3 regions of the Vibrio sp. 1401 genome follow, and region 3 is predicted to be linked to each of the others. Evidence: predicted binding sites of a transcription regulator. Region 3 holds the regulator's gene; each other region holds the start of a gene.
What was found. The regulator CRP, encoded in region 3, controls carbon source genes, mostly activating them, when cyclic AMP is high. The targets are predictions, from matches to a motif close to TGTGANNNNNNTCACA.
Positions count from the first base shown of each region.

Region 1 (4,404 bases), on a different contig from region 3:
CCATGGCACCAAGAACACATTACTATGTTCGGCAAGTCAGTACTTCAACCTCGCTTACAAGCGTGGCACGGTGATGCAGCATATACTTACTCAGGCTTAACCATGCAGCCTCACCCTTGGACTCCTGAGTTAACTCAGTTGAAAGTGCGTTGTGAATCAGTTGCTGATGTCACTTTTAATTCTGTTCTCGCTAACTTATATCGACACGGCCAAGACTCAATGGGCTGGCACCAAGATAATGAACCAGAGTTAGGTAGAAACCCTGTTATCGCATCTTTGAACTTAGGTGAAACACGTCGATTTTTGCTTAGAAATTTACATTGTAAAACTGAGATTGAATACGAGCTTTCTCACGGCTCCTTACTGATTATGGCTGGCGAGCTCCAGCATCACTGGAAGCACTGCGTACCAAAAACCGCGAAAACCAAAGATGAACGTATCAACCTGACTTTTAGGCAAATTTTTAACTATTGACTCAGCTTTTACATTCTCAATTAATATTGATGGTAGGTTTAGGTTCAGGACTTCATAGGGAATGGATTTATGCGTATTAAACCTCTTAGCTTAGCGGTCTTACTCTCTTGCTCACTTACCTTTGCAGCTCAGGCATCACAGGAAGAGGTACCGCTTCTCGATAATACTCAATCAGCGCAGTTGATTCGTAGTACCTACGAACAGGAACTGTTCACTTTCCCGGCGTTTAAAGAGGGCCATTTTGGCTTACGCATGTACCGCCAAACATTAGATGAGAAATATCACTCTGCCATTTGGACCGACATGGCACAAGTAGCCAGCCGGTTAAACCAATTTGCTAATGAAGTTGTTGAACCAGAAGACATCATTCTCTATTCATCTCAAAGGCTGACCACGTATCAAGAGAAAGAAACCGAACGAGGGCAGCGACGCTATACCGTGACTAAACACCATCCTGAGTACCTTTATCTTGGTGTGGATTTGCTTGGCGCAATGGCAAGAGCAAACGAATATGGCCTACAACATAAACAAGACAAAACGCTGAGAAAAATTATTAGGCGCTACGATTTCTCGCGTTACGTTACGGACAAAGAGATGATAGAGGCATGGGCAGCTCAGCTTGCAAACCAAGTCTACTGGCTTCGTCAGTTAGGAGAGCAAGATGTGGTCGAGGAATTCACTCAAACCTTCCGTGACACCTACCCCGACGATAAAGATAAGATGCTTTCAGCTCAGCAGTATTGGAACAAACTCTATGGTATGACGCACATCATCTTTGCCGATTCACAGTATTATCAGGAGCGAGTAAGCGAGAAGAAACACCAATGGATTTATGATTACTTTCGCAACAATATCGACACTATCCTACTGCGCGCCAAAGAAGACGTGATTGCGGAAGTCGGCATTTCGTTTTTGTTAGCAGGCTTGGACCATGATCCGGTCGTAAAGAAAACCCGCCAAGCCATTCGTCACGCAATCAACGCAGAAAAAGGGATGATTCCGTCGGTCGACGGTAACTTTGATCTCAAGTACGGCGAACACCGTAACGTGCTAGCCATCATGCTGCTCGATTGGAAAGGGGTACATAAAGCGCCAACTTATCAAGAGCACCCAGAGGCTTTTAAATCGATACCTTACGGCTTAATGCCCAAGCCTTAGAAATAACAAAACCCGCCATTTAGGCGGGTTTTTAGTGTGTATCTTCAATCTAAATTAGAGAGAGATAAAAATGCCCGCTAAGCACGCACTCATCAGGTTAGCGAGTGTACCAGCAGCAACCGCTTTTAGGCCTAGACTTGCAACATCTTTGCGGCGCTCAGGTGCCATCACGCCGATAGAACCCAACTGAATCGCAATTGAGCCAATGTTCGCAAAACCACACAACGCAAAAGTGATAATAATTTGAGTATGCTCAGACAGTGTCGCTTTGTGCTGCACAAAATCGATAAACGCAACAAACTCATTCATCACCACTTTCTGACCAATGTATGAACCCGCAGCTAGAATTTCGTAGCTTGGCACACCAATCAACCACGCTAGAGGTGCAAACAAATAACCAAAAATCGCTTGTAGCGTTACGCCAGAGAAACCAAGTATCTCACCCAAGTTTTCTAGCCCCGTGTTCACCATCGCGATAACACTCACGAAAGCGATAAGCATGGTACCAACAGCAACGGCAACTTTCATACCGCCCATGGCACCGCTTGCTAGCGCATCAATAACGTTACTTTCTTCTGATTTATCTAGCTCAATATTGTTGTAATCGCTTGGCGTTTGACGCTCAGGAACGATGATTTTTGCCATCATCAAACTACCTGGTGCTGCCATAAAGCTTGCCGCGATCAAGTATTTGAGGTCGACACCCAAACCAGCATAACCACCAAGCACACTGCCCGCCACTGAAGCCATACCACCAGCCATCACGGCAAACAGTTCAGAGCGAGTCATGTTAGAAAGAAATGGACGAATAAGAAGTGGTGACTCGCCTTGAGATAAGAAAATGTTCCCTGTTGCAACCAAAGACTCTGCTTTACTCGTACCCAAGAACTTCTGGATAGCGCCGCCAATAAATTGAATCACTTTTTGCATAATGCCCAAATAGTAAAGGGCGGAGATAAGAGCACTGAAGAAGATGATGATAGGAAGGACACGGATAGCGAAGATAAAGCCAGAAGAAGCGAGGTCACCAAAGAGGAATTTAATCCCTTCATCAGCAAAGCTGAGTAGCCCCGCGACACCATTACTTAAACTCGCCAGCGCCGCTTGACCCAACGGGAAATAGAGCACCAAAGCAGCAAACCCCATTTGTAGCATCAAGGCGCGAGATACAGTTTTCCAATTAATGGAAGAACGACCCTCAGAAAGTAGGAAAGCACAACCTAGCAGTGCAACAATACCAAATAGACTAAATAGAACACTCATGAGCTGGACCTACTAAACGTTGAAAAAGAAAAAAGAGCCAAAGGAATTGGCAGAAGAAAGGGACAACGCAGCGAGTGATAACTCACTTTTAGATCCAGAATGTAGACAGAACGAATAGTTCGACATCTTATTTTTACCTTATACAAGCAATTGAACGTAGCTGGTCCGGTCCGTGGGGTCATTCACTGCTGGCGAGCATGTTGCTTGGCCTGCTCCATGTGACGGCTTGTATGGGTAAGGGTCCTGAACAACTAAACCCTAATTCCCGCTTAAACGGGACGCAAGTATAGCCAACAAAAAGAGATATTCATCACATTTATTTACGCAAACGTTCAAGCGTTCAAAATTTAGGCAAAAGTACTCTTTTGTCGTCATACCATTAATAAAAGTAAGGGCATAAGGATAGGCGTTGATGGTAAAAAACATAAAAGTGACCAATAAATATGCAATCAAACTCGAAAGAGCCAAAATTCGTCATTTTACTCTCGCCAACAGGTGGATTTTGGTTATAATTCGCGTTGCTTCTTTCGAGGCCTCTGAGTATTCAGAGCATCATGATGCCGAGATGGTGAAATTGGTAGACACGCTAGCATGAGGTGCTAGTGCCTTTGGTGTGAGGGTTCGAGTCCCTCTCTCGGCACCATTATCCTTCTTCCCTAATTTTGTTCGAGTGTAATGCAAAGTTCTAAGCAGGCAAGACAGTCTACAGATGCTAACCAACTTCTGAGTGAGCTTGCGGTTCACGCTTTATTACACCTGCACTTTAAAATTCACGCGTCCTCGCATGGCCTCTCCCTTAAAGAACGTAATGACTTACTTCAGAAATGGCTGAAACCAAAACTGAAGAGTAATCGCTATAAGCTGATTAAAAAGCCGTTAAAATCTTTGACTCAGCAGGCAAAAGGTGAGAACGGAAATCTGGAAGCATTACTCGAGCGCTGCGTCGGTGCAGACAAACCCAGCAACCCTCAACCCGATCTAGATAGCTACTTGCTGCTGATCAACGAGATTGAGAAGAAACTGGGGACTACCGTGTTATTATCTCGACCGGAAGACGTCGACTTATCTCACGACCAACACGGCTGTTTGCTGTGTGTGCTTTCTGAGAACTTAAATCAGCACTTCGATGATAATAACGCCCTAATAGCTCCTATTTCGATGCTGTTCCGCGGACCAATGAGTCAACGCTCACTTTTCCTTGGCAGCATTTACGCCAGTGGTACCTTCAATTATGAAGTGCAGTATCAAGACGACCAGTTCGTTCGCATCACGTTAGAGTTAGCCTAACTGTAACGCTAAGAAATAAACGAATCGAAAAAGGCCGCGAAACTCGCGGCCTTTTGCTTATCTAGATTTAAACTTGAGTTAATCGATCTCTTTAAATCGAGCAGTAAAGTGGCGCAGCACTGGTGGCTCGTACTCGAAAGTGAGTCCTTTTAACTCATGTGCACGATTTTTCAGTTCGATAATCGCATCCGCAATGTAATCCATATGATCGTTTGTGTAGAC
Region 1 is NZ_JAWOWF010000001.1:74,733-79,136, reverse strand. It holds gene R7Z77_RS00350 (alpha-ketoglutarate-dependent dioxygenase AlkB family protein) at 1-474, shown strand, start outside; gene R7Z77_RS00345 (DUF3541 domain-containing protein) at 544-1,632, shown strand; gene R7Z77_RS00340 (NupC/NupG family nucleoside CNT transporter) at 1,687-2,895, opposite strand; tRNA gene R7Z77_RS00335 (tRNA-Leu) at 3,455-3,538, shown strand; gene R7Z77_RS00330 (DUF2913 family protein) at 3,571-4,182, shown strand; gene R7Z77_RS00325 (tryptophanase) at 4,261-4,404, opposite strand, start outside.
Region 1: R7Z77_RS00340 (NupC/NupG family nucleoside CNT transporter) is a predicted target of CRP. The motif match lies at 2,967-2,982, and genes of this name have one in related genera.

Region 2 (4,404 bases), on a different contig from region 3:
CATGCCAATATCTTCGGTTTGGCAATAGGCGTTATTTATGGTGAAAACAATAAAATGCAATGAGAGATAGGGGGCTTTAAGATTATGATGGCGGATTGAGTAACCGCTTATAAGAACAATGTTTTATGAACATGTGCTTGGTAGTGATGAAGACGTTTCATTACTCGAACTCCGACGAAAGTAATTTAAACTTGGTCACGTATTTTTAAGGAGATTATCCGTGAGCACCGATAATAACGGTGGCATTCAACGCCCCGATGGAAAAGTAAACGCAATAGATACTGACTATCAAATTGGTCAGGATAACGTTGCGCTAAAGGTAGGCCCATTTGGCCTTGATATTCACAACCGTGTTTTTGCAATTTCTGGCTTAGCAATCGTCATGTTTGTTGTGATAACACTATTATTCCGAGAACAGGTAGAGCCGTTTTTTGCAGACCTACGAGCGGGTTTGTTACACAATTTAGACTGGTTTTTTCTCGCTTCAGGTAATATTTTTGTCATTGTCTGTGTCGGATTGATCTTCACACCATTGGGCCGTGTGCGAATCGGTGGTACTGAAGCAACACCGGATTACTCCTATGCCGGATGGTTGGCAATGCTATTTGCTGCAGGTATGGGCATTGGTCTCGTATTCTTCGGGGTATCAGAACCGATGTCCCATTTTAGTTCTGCGATTGGTGGCGTGAGCGTTGAGAATGGTGTACGTACTGACTGGGCACCGCTAGGTGGTGCAGAGGGCGATGCAACTGCAGCTTCGGCATTAGGGATGGCTGCGACGATTTACCACTGGGCACTTCATCCGTGGTCAATATACGCGCTCTTGGCTCTTGGACTGGCTATCTTTTCATTTAACAAAGGTTTGCCACTCACTATGCGCTCAATTTTTTACCCTTTGTTTGGTGAGCGTGTATGGGGTTGGACTGGTCATATTATCGATATTCTTGCAGTGGTAGCGACGGTTTTTGGTTTAGCAACATCGCTAGGCTACGGTGCATCTCAAGCCGCAACGGGTTTGAACTTCCTGTTTGATGTCCCAATGACCAATACCACGCAGGTCATATTGATTATTGGTATTACTGCGCTCGCTTTAATCTCTGTTGTGGCTGGACTCGATAAGGGCGTGAAAATCTTATCTGAAATCAATATGGGTCTTGCAGCACTGCTATTGCTATTTGTTATTGTTGTTGGCCCGACGATTGCGATTTTAACTGGTTTCTTCGAGAACATCGTTTCCTATGTGGCTAATATCCCTGCCTTATCTATGCCATTTGGACGAGAGGATGTGAATTACTCTCAAGGCTGGACGGCGTTTTACTGGGCGTGGTGGATTTCTTGGTCACCATTTGTGGGTATGTTCATCGCACGTGTGTCTCGCGGTCGTTCAGTTCGTGAGTTTATTATTTGCGTTATTCTTATCCCATCTTCAGTTTGTGTGTTATGGATGACGGCTTTTGGCGGTAACGCAATTAGCCAATACGTTAATGATGGCTACGAGGCGGTGTTTAACGCAGAACTACCTTTAAAACTTTTTGCCATGTTAGATGTTATGCCATTGGCTGAGATAACATCTTTTGTCGGCATTATCTTAGTCGTGGTGTTCTTCATTACCTCTTCTGACTCAGGATCACTGGTTATTGATACTATTGCTGCGGGCGGTAAGGTCGATGCACCAACGCCACAACGCGTGTTCTGGTGTACGTTTGAAGGTTTGGTTGCGATTGCATTGATGTTGGGTGGTGGTCTAGCTGCTGCTCAAGCAATGGCGGTGACGACTGGTTTACCGTTTACTATTGTTTTACTTGTTGCAACGGTATCTTTGATAAAAGGTTTGATGGATGAACCTCGTCCAAAGGCGGTTTCTAAGAAATCAAAATAACTAGTATCAGCAGTTAAATTATTGATAAAAGCGGTATGCGAAAGCATGCCGCTTTTTTTTGGATTTCTATTTTTCTCTGAGAAATGAACAGCATGGAAAACGGTCTTATTCTGGTTGTTTTTTGTACTGTGCATTTAGGTGACTATTTAATAAATTAGACCTCGAACTATTTTAACTTTTGGTTAATAGGTTTATTTTTGTGATTTGAATCACAAAAATACCGATAAAAAGGCGGATTATTTGATTTTTAGTCGCGAGGGATGCCCATAATAAAAAGGAAATTTAATTAGACCTCAAAGGATATGTATTTTCACATGATCACATCAGCACCTTGGGTCCTTTATCCAGAGATTGGAGAAGACTCAAGTAAAAAATGGATTTTTCGTGAGCCTAAAATCTCTGATGGTGACGACATTTACAGCTTGATTGCAGACTGTCCTCCATTGGACATGAACTCATCTTATTGCAATTTCCTACAGTCTACGCATTTCAGCAAAACCAGTATTTTGGTTGAGCAAAAAGGCGAAATCGCAGGTTTCATTTCCGGTTATCAGAAACCAGACGAGCAAGACGTTTTATTTGTCTGGCAAGTTGCAGTCTCACCTCGCTTTAGAGGTCATGGTTTAGCATTCCGCATGTTGAAAGAACTTCTCACCCGAGAGGAATTAGGCGGTGTTAAATCGGTAGAAACTACCATCACGGAAGATAATAAAGCCTCTTGGGCACTGTTCAAAAAGTTAGATGCGATGAACGGCAATTCTGGCCAAGTAAGCACATTTTTGGATGAAGAAGCCCACTTTAAAGGCAAACACGATACAGAATATTTGTATCGCATTCCTCTCAAATAATCCTCAAACAATAGGAAATAAAAACGGTCTCATCATGGATATTTTCAAAAAGCAGGAATCCAACGTACGCTCATATTCAAACAATTTCCCGGTCGTTTTTCGTAAAGCGAAAGGCTGCTGGCTAGAAACAGAACAAGGTGAACGATACTTAGACTTCCTTGCTGGAGCGGGATCTCTAAATTACGGCCATAACAATCCAGTACTAAAACAAGCGTTGCTTGAGTACATTGAAATGGACGGTATTACTCACGGTTTGGATATGCACTCAGAAGCGAAAGCATCGTTTCTGGAAGCGTTGGATACTTACATCCTTAAACCAAGAAACTTGGATTACAAGGTTCAGTTTACGGGCCCAACAGGTACTAACGCTGTTGAGGCGGCATTGAAGCTGGCTAAAAAAGTAAAAGGCCGCGACAGCGTCGTTGCGTTTACTAACGGTTTCCATGGTTGTACTGCTGGCGCACTGGCTGCAACGGGTAACCAGCATCACAGACAAGGTAACGGTTCTAGTCTAAGTAACGTCACTCGTATTCCATTTGAAGGTTACGCTGGCGTAGATGGTCTTGCGCTGTTCGAAACCATGCTAAATGATAACTCTGCAGGTATGGATAAACCAGCCGCTGTACTTCTTGAAACTGTGCAGGGTGAAGGTGGTTTAAATGCTGCTTCAAACGAGTGGTTACAACGTTTGAGCAAAATCTGTAAAGCCAATGACATTCTTGTGATTGTCGATGACATTCAAGCAGGTTGTGGACGTACCGGTACTTTCTTTAGTTTCGAGCCGTCTGGTATCCAACCGGATATCGTGACGCTATCGAAGTCGATCGGTGGTTACGGTTTGCCGATGGCTGTCGTATTACTTAAGCCTGAGCTTGACCAGTGGAAGCCAGGCGAGCATAACGGTACGTTCCGTGGCAATAATCACGCCTTTATTACTGCTGCAAAAGCACTAGAAATTTACTGGGCAAACGATGATTTTGAAACACACATCAAGCAGTGTTCAGACAAGGTGAGTGCAGTGATTGACCGTTGTGTTCGTCGCTTTCCACAAATGTTTGTGCAGAAAAAAGGCCGCGGCATGATGGTTGGTATTGAATGTATCAATGGTGACATGGCATCTGAAATCGCGAAAAACTGTTTCGAGAATGGAATGGTGATAGAGACAGCGGGTCCAGACGATGAAGTTGTGAAGTTCTTCTGTCCACTAACCATCAGCGAATCAGAGCTAGATCAAGGACTAAGCATCTTTGAAAATGCAGTAGAGACTATCGCTGCGAAACATTTCAAACAAGCATCTTAATAAGGATTTTAATTATGATCGTCAGAACTCTAGATGAATGCCGCAACAGCGAACGACGTGTTGTTTCAGATAACTGGGAAAGTGTCCGCATGTTGTTGAAAGACGACAACATGGGTTTCTCTTTCCACATCACAACGATTTATGAAGATACAGAAACTCATATTCACTATCAAAACCACCTTGAATCGGTGTTTTGTATGAGTGGTGAAGGTGAGATTGAAGTTGTAGGTGGAGAAACGTACCCAATCAAACCAGGTACATTATATATCCTTGATAAACACGATGAGCACTACTTGAGAGCTTATAAGAATAAAGAAATGGTAATGGCGTGTGTGTTTAACCCACCGATTACTGGCGCTGAAGTGCACGATGAAAAC
Region 2 is NZ_JAWOWF010000019.1:39,799-44,202, forward strand. It holds gene R7Z77_RS11785 (3'-5' exonuclease) at 1-28, shown strand, start outside; gene R7Z77_RS11790 (BCCT family transporter) at 221-1,879, shown strand; gene ectA (diaminobutyrate acetyltransferase) at 2,194-2,727, shown strand; gene ectB (diaminobutyrate--2-oxoglutarate transaminase) at 2,762-4,027, shown strand; gene R7Z77_RS11805 (ectoine synthase) at 4,042-4,404, shown strand, end outside.
Region 2: ectA (diaminobutyrate acetyltransferase) is a predicted target of CRP. The motif match lies at 2,078-2,093, and genes of this name have one in related genera.

Region 3 (4,404 bases):
ACGTTTTCCTGATAATCCCAAAGTTGCAGTTGGTATTTCTCTTGGCGGTAACATGTTGGCGAATTATTTAGCCCAATATAAAGACCACCCTATTTTGAATGCAGCGACTATTATCTCAGCGCCTTTAGACCTAGCGGCGTGTGCAAACCGTATAGAACAAGGCTTTTCAAAAGTGTATCGCCGTTATCTGCTTTCTTCACTGAAACGTAACGCGTTACAAAAGCATCATCTACTGCATGGCGAGCTTGCGCTGTCCTACAACTCAATAAAACGTGTCACACGATTGTATGAATTCGATGATTTGATTACCGCACCATTGCATGGCTTCAAAGACGCACAAGATTATTACGACCAATGCTCTGGCTTAAGTAAACTACAGCAAATCACGCTACCCACACTGATCATCCATGCCAAAGACGATCCGTTCATGACCGACGATGTGATCCCGAAGTTTGTTCTGCCAGATAACATTGATTACCGTCTCTTTGAACACGGTGGCCATGTTGGCTTCCTGACAGGAACGGCGTTAAAACCTAAGTTTTGGTTGGAGGAAGCGCTGCCCGCGTATTACGAAAGTATCGCCGCAGATTACCTTTCTGCTGTATCCAAGCAACGAACGCAGTAAACTAGCCGCTCATCATAAAAGTTAGAGGTATTTATGATCATTCCATGGCAAGACATTGCGCCGGAAACATTGGAAAACTTAATTCGTGAATTCGTCTTACGCGAAGGAACGGATTACGGAACCGTCGAGGTTTCTTTGCAAGACAAAATTGATCAAGTCAAAGCTCAATTGGAAAAAGGTGAAGCGGTTATCGTGTTCTCTGAGCTACACGAAACCGTCGATATTCAACATAAAACAAAATTTTAGACCCTTCACATTTTACCGTATCCCACTCGATGACAAGGTATTGTTACGTGCTATAGTGGGATATCGACCGTGCAGTAGTAACTCTACTGCACATTACAGGTAAGTAATTTTCGACAAGGTTTGTCATGTCAGCTAAACACCCAATTATTGCGGTTACTGGTTCGTCCGGTGCCGGCACGACCACTACATCTGAAGCCTTCCGTAAAATGTTCAATATGATGAACGTTAAACCCGCATGGGTTGAAGGCGATAGCTTCCATCGCTTTACTCGCCCAGAGATGGACATCGAAATCCGCAAAGCCCGCGAGCAAGGTCGACACATTAGCTACTTTGGCCCACAAGCTAATGACTTCCCGGGATTAGAAGAGTTTTTCCGTAAGTTCGGGCATGACGGCACTGGCAGCGTGCGCCGTTATCTGCACACGTTTGACGAAGCGGTTCCCTACAATCAAATGCCAGGCACGTTTACACCGTGGCAAGACTTACCCGAAAACAGCGACGTGCTGTTTTATGAAGGGTTACATGGTGGCGTGGTCGATGGCGATGTTAATGTTGCTCAACATGTGGATTTCTTAATTGGCATGGTGCCGATTGTGAACTTAGAGTGGATCCAAAAATTCGTACGTGACACTCGCGATCGCGGCCATTCGCGTGAAGCGGTAATGGACTCAATCGTGCGATCCATGGACGATTACCTCAACTATATCACTCCGCAGTTTTCTCGTACTCACATCAACTTCCAGCGCGTACCGACCGTTGATACTTCCAACCCACTTAATGCAAAAGGCATCCCTAGTTTGGATGAGAGTTTTGTGGTGATTCGCCTACGCGGTATCAAGAATGTCGACTTCCCATATCTGCTGGCCATGATTGATGGCTCATTCATGTCACGCCACAACACGATTGTCGTACCCGGCGGTAAGATGAGCTTTGCAATGGAGCTCATAGTTCGGCCTATCCTACAACAGCTCATCGAAACAGGGAAAATTGGCTAAAAACCTGCCTGCGAAGATGTTTACTTTTCATACCGTGATCATGTGCACAGTTTTGCTTACAAAATCTCAATCATGGCACGATTAAAATCAAGAAATCGTTTTCGAAAAAGGATACTATTTCTTACCGAAACACAAGAGAGCTTGCAGCATATAAAAAGTGCTCTTATTCTAGTAGGCCTAATTCAGGCTTAGCTAAAATATGGATAGCGCAAGCGTACCCTGCAGAGGAAGTGAGATATTATGGTTCTAGGTAAACCTCAAACCGACCCAACATTAGAGTGGTTTCTTTCACACTGTCATATTCATAAGTACCCTTCAAAGAGCACGCTAATTCACGCGGGCGAAAAGGCAGAAACTTTGTACTACATCGTTAAAGGTTCTGTTGCGGTTCTTATCAAAGACGAAGAAGGTAAGGAGATGATCCTTTCTTACCTAAACCAAGGAGACTTTATTGGTGAACTTGGTCTATTCGAGGAAGACCAAGAGCGCACAGCTTGGGTTCGTGCTAAATCTCCTTGTGAAGTTGCTGAAATTTCTTTCAAGAAGTTCCGTCAGCTTATCCAAGTAAACCCAGACATCCTAATGCGTCTTTCTGCGCAGATGGCTCGTCGTCTTCAAGTAACTAGCCAAAAAGTGGGTGACCTGGCGTTCCTAGACGTAACTGGTCGTATCGCTCAGACGCTTCTGAACCTTGCAAAACAACCAGACGCAATGACTCACCCAGACGGCATGCAAATCAAGATCACTCGTCAAGAAATCGGTCAAATTGTTGGCTGTTCTCGTGAGACAGTAGGTCGTATCTTGAAGATGCTAGAAGAGCAGAACCTAATCTCTGCTCACGGTAAAACCATCGTGGTTTACGGTACTCGTTAATCTCGAACTAGAGTGACACGAACAAAATTATAAAAGCCACCAATGGCAACATTGGTGGCTTTTTATTTACTCATGACCAAATGAGATAGGGTGCAGCGAACACTAATGAGTAAGCTTAACAGGTTAACCCTAAAACTTAGCCATTCGTACTTTCAAAGATTTTGTCAGCTGAAGCGGCCACGAAACCTGGGTACAAATCACCATTTTCCATCGGATAGCGCTTAGCAAATTCATAAAACCCGCCAGGGATAATTTCAGTGCCTTCGCTAAAACGAACCGCTACTTTATCTGCCATGGTCGATGACTGCTCTAGCAACACCTCAGGAGTGCCCTTCACTTCACCACCATTTTCATTAATGGTAAACCCAGCGGTACGCAGATGATCGTTTACCTGCTTCACTTCTTCATATTCATTGAGCTGGTTAACGCTCACCGTGAAGTGGTTTGCTCCGTAACCATGCGCCGCAAGCCAAGATGCGTACTCACTTTCTTTAGCCAACGTTTGGTAATCAGCAAAGCTTAAATCCCACAAGCGTCCACCATGTAAGAATGCGCTATCTTTCAGCTTGTCAGCATCGATTTGTGCCACCAAATTTTTCACAATCTCTTGTAGCTCAGGCGAGCACTCTTCAACTTTTAGCTCACTAATAAATACTTTAGGTTGCTTCGGATCTGGGTGCTCATAGTGCTTAGCAACCAGCTTTTTGCTTTCGAAAATGTAATCACCACACGCCTTGTAACCAATAGCTACAAATGGCTTAGCTAGAGTTTCAATACCAAGAGGCGCGATATTGAAGGTACGTAAAGCTATATGATCATTAATCAGAGGCTCATCTTCTTGAAGCAGCTGATGCACTTTAGCAGCCGAAGGGCAAAGACGTTGAATGTAATCTTGCCATAGCGATTCAAATAACACATCGGGCGTCATAACGACTCCTTGTTACGAGATGTAGAGTTTAAAGGTAAGCGGAAGTTGGCTGCTCGTTCACAACAAAAGTTGTCCAGAATAATGAACGAGCAACCATCAACCTGTGACGGTAAATGCCAGTCAGTCAACACGCTTTTCCGAGTCTTTGCTCACTTTTCGTGTTCTGCCAACGATCACTACAACCCATACCTAAATGATGCGCCGGCAAGGTGAGCCGCAATGCATAGTTGCGACTCTATTATTAAAACTTATAGCGCTACACCTGGACTCAATGTTGCAGGCAAGACAGTTTCTTGACCTTCCATTGATGCCATTGGGTACGCACAGTAATCTGCTGCGTAGTAAGCGCTTGGGCGCAAGTTACCCGACGCCCCCGGACCACCAAATGGCGCATCACCGCTTGCCCCAGTAAGCTGGCGGTTACGGTTCACGATTCCTGCACGAATGTGGTCAACGAAGTATTCCCATTCTTGGTCGTCGGTTGAAACCAAACCAGCAGATAAGCCAAAGCGCGTATCGTTTGCTAGCGCCACGGCTTTGTCTAATCCTTCGTAGCGCACCACTTGCAGAAGTGGGCCGAAGTACTCTTCATCTGGTAACTCAGCAATGTTCGTTACATCAATGATGCCTGGAGAAACAAACGCCGCCTCTCCTGCTTTCGCTTCAATCAAGCTTTCACCGCCAAGAGACTGTAGATTAGCTTGTGCATCAAGAATAAACTTGGCTGCCGCGACCGA
Region 3 is NZ_JAWOWF010000041.1:29,454-33,857, reverse strand. It holds gene R7Z77_RS18275 (hydrolase) at 1-625, shown strand, start outside; gene R7Z77_RS18270 (YheU family protein) at 659-871, shown strand; gene R7Z77_RS18265 (phosphoribulokinase) at 997-1,866, shown strand; gene crp (cAMP-activated global transcriptional regulator CRP) at 2,107-2,739, shown strand; gene R7Z77_RS18255 (DUF1338 domain-containing protein) at 2,876-3,667, opposite strand; gene astD (succinylglutamate-semialdehyde dehydrogenase) at 3,916-4,404, opposite strand, start outside.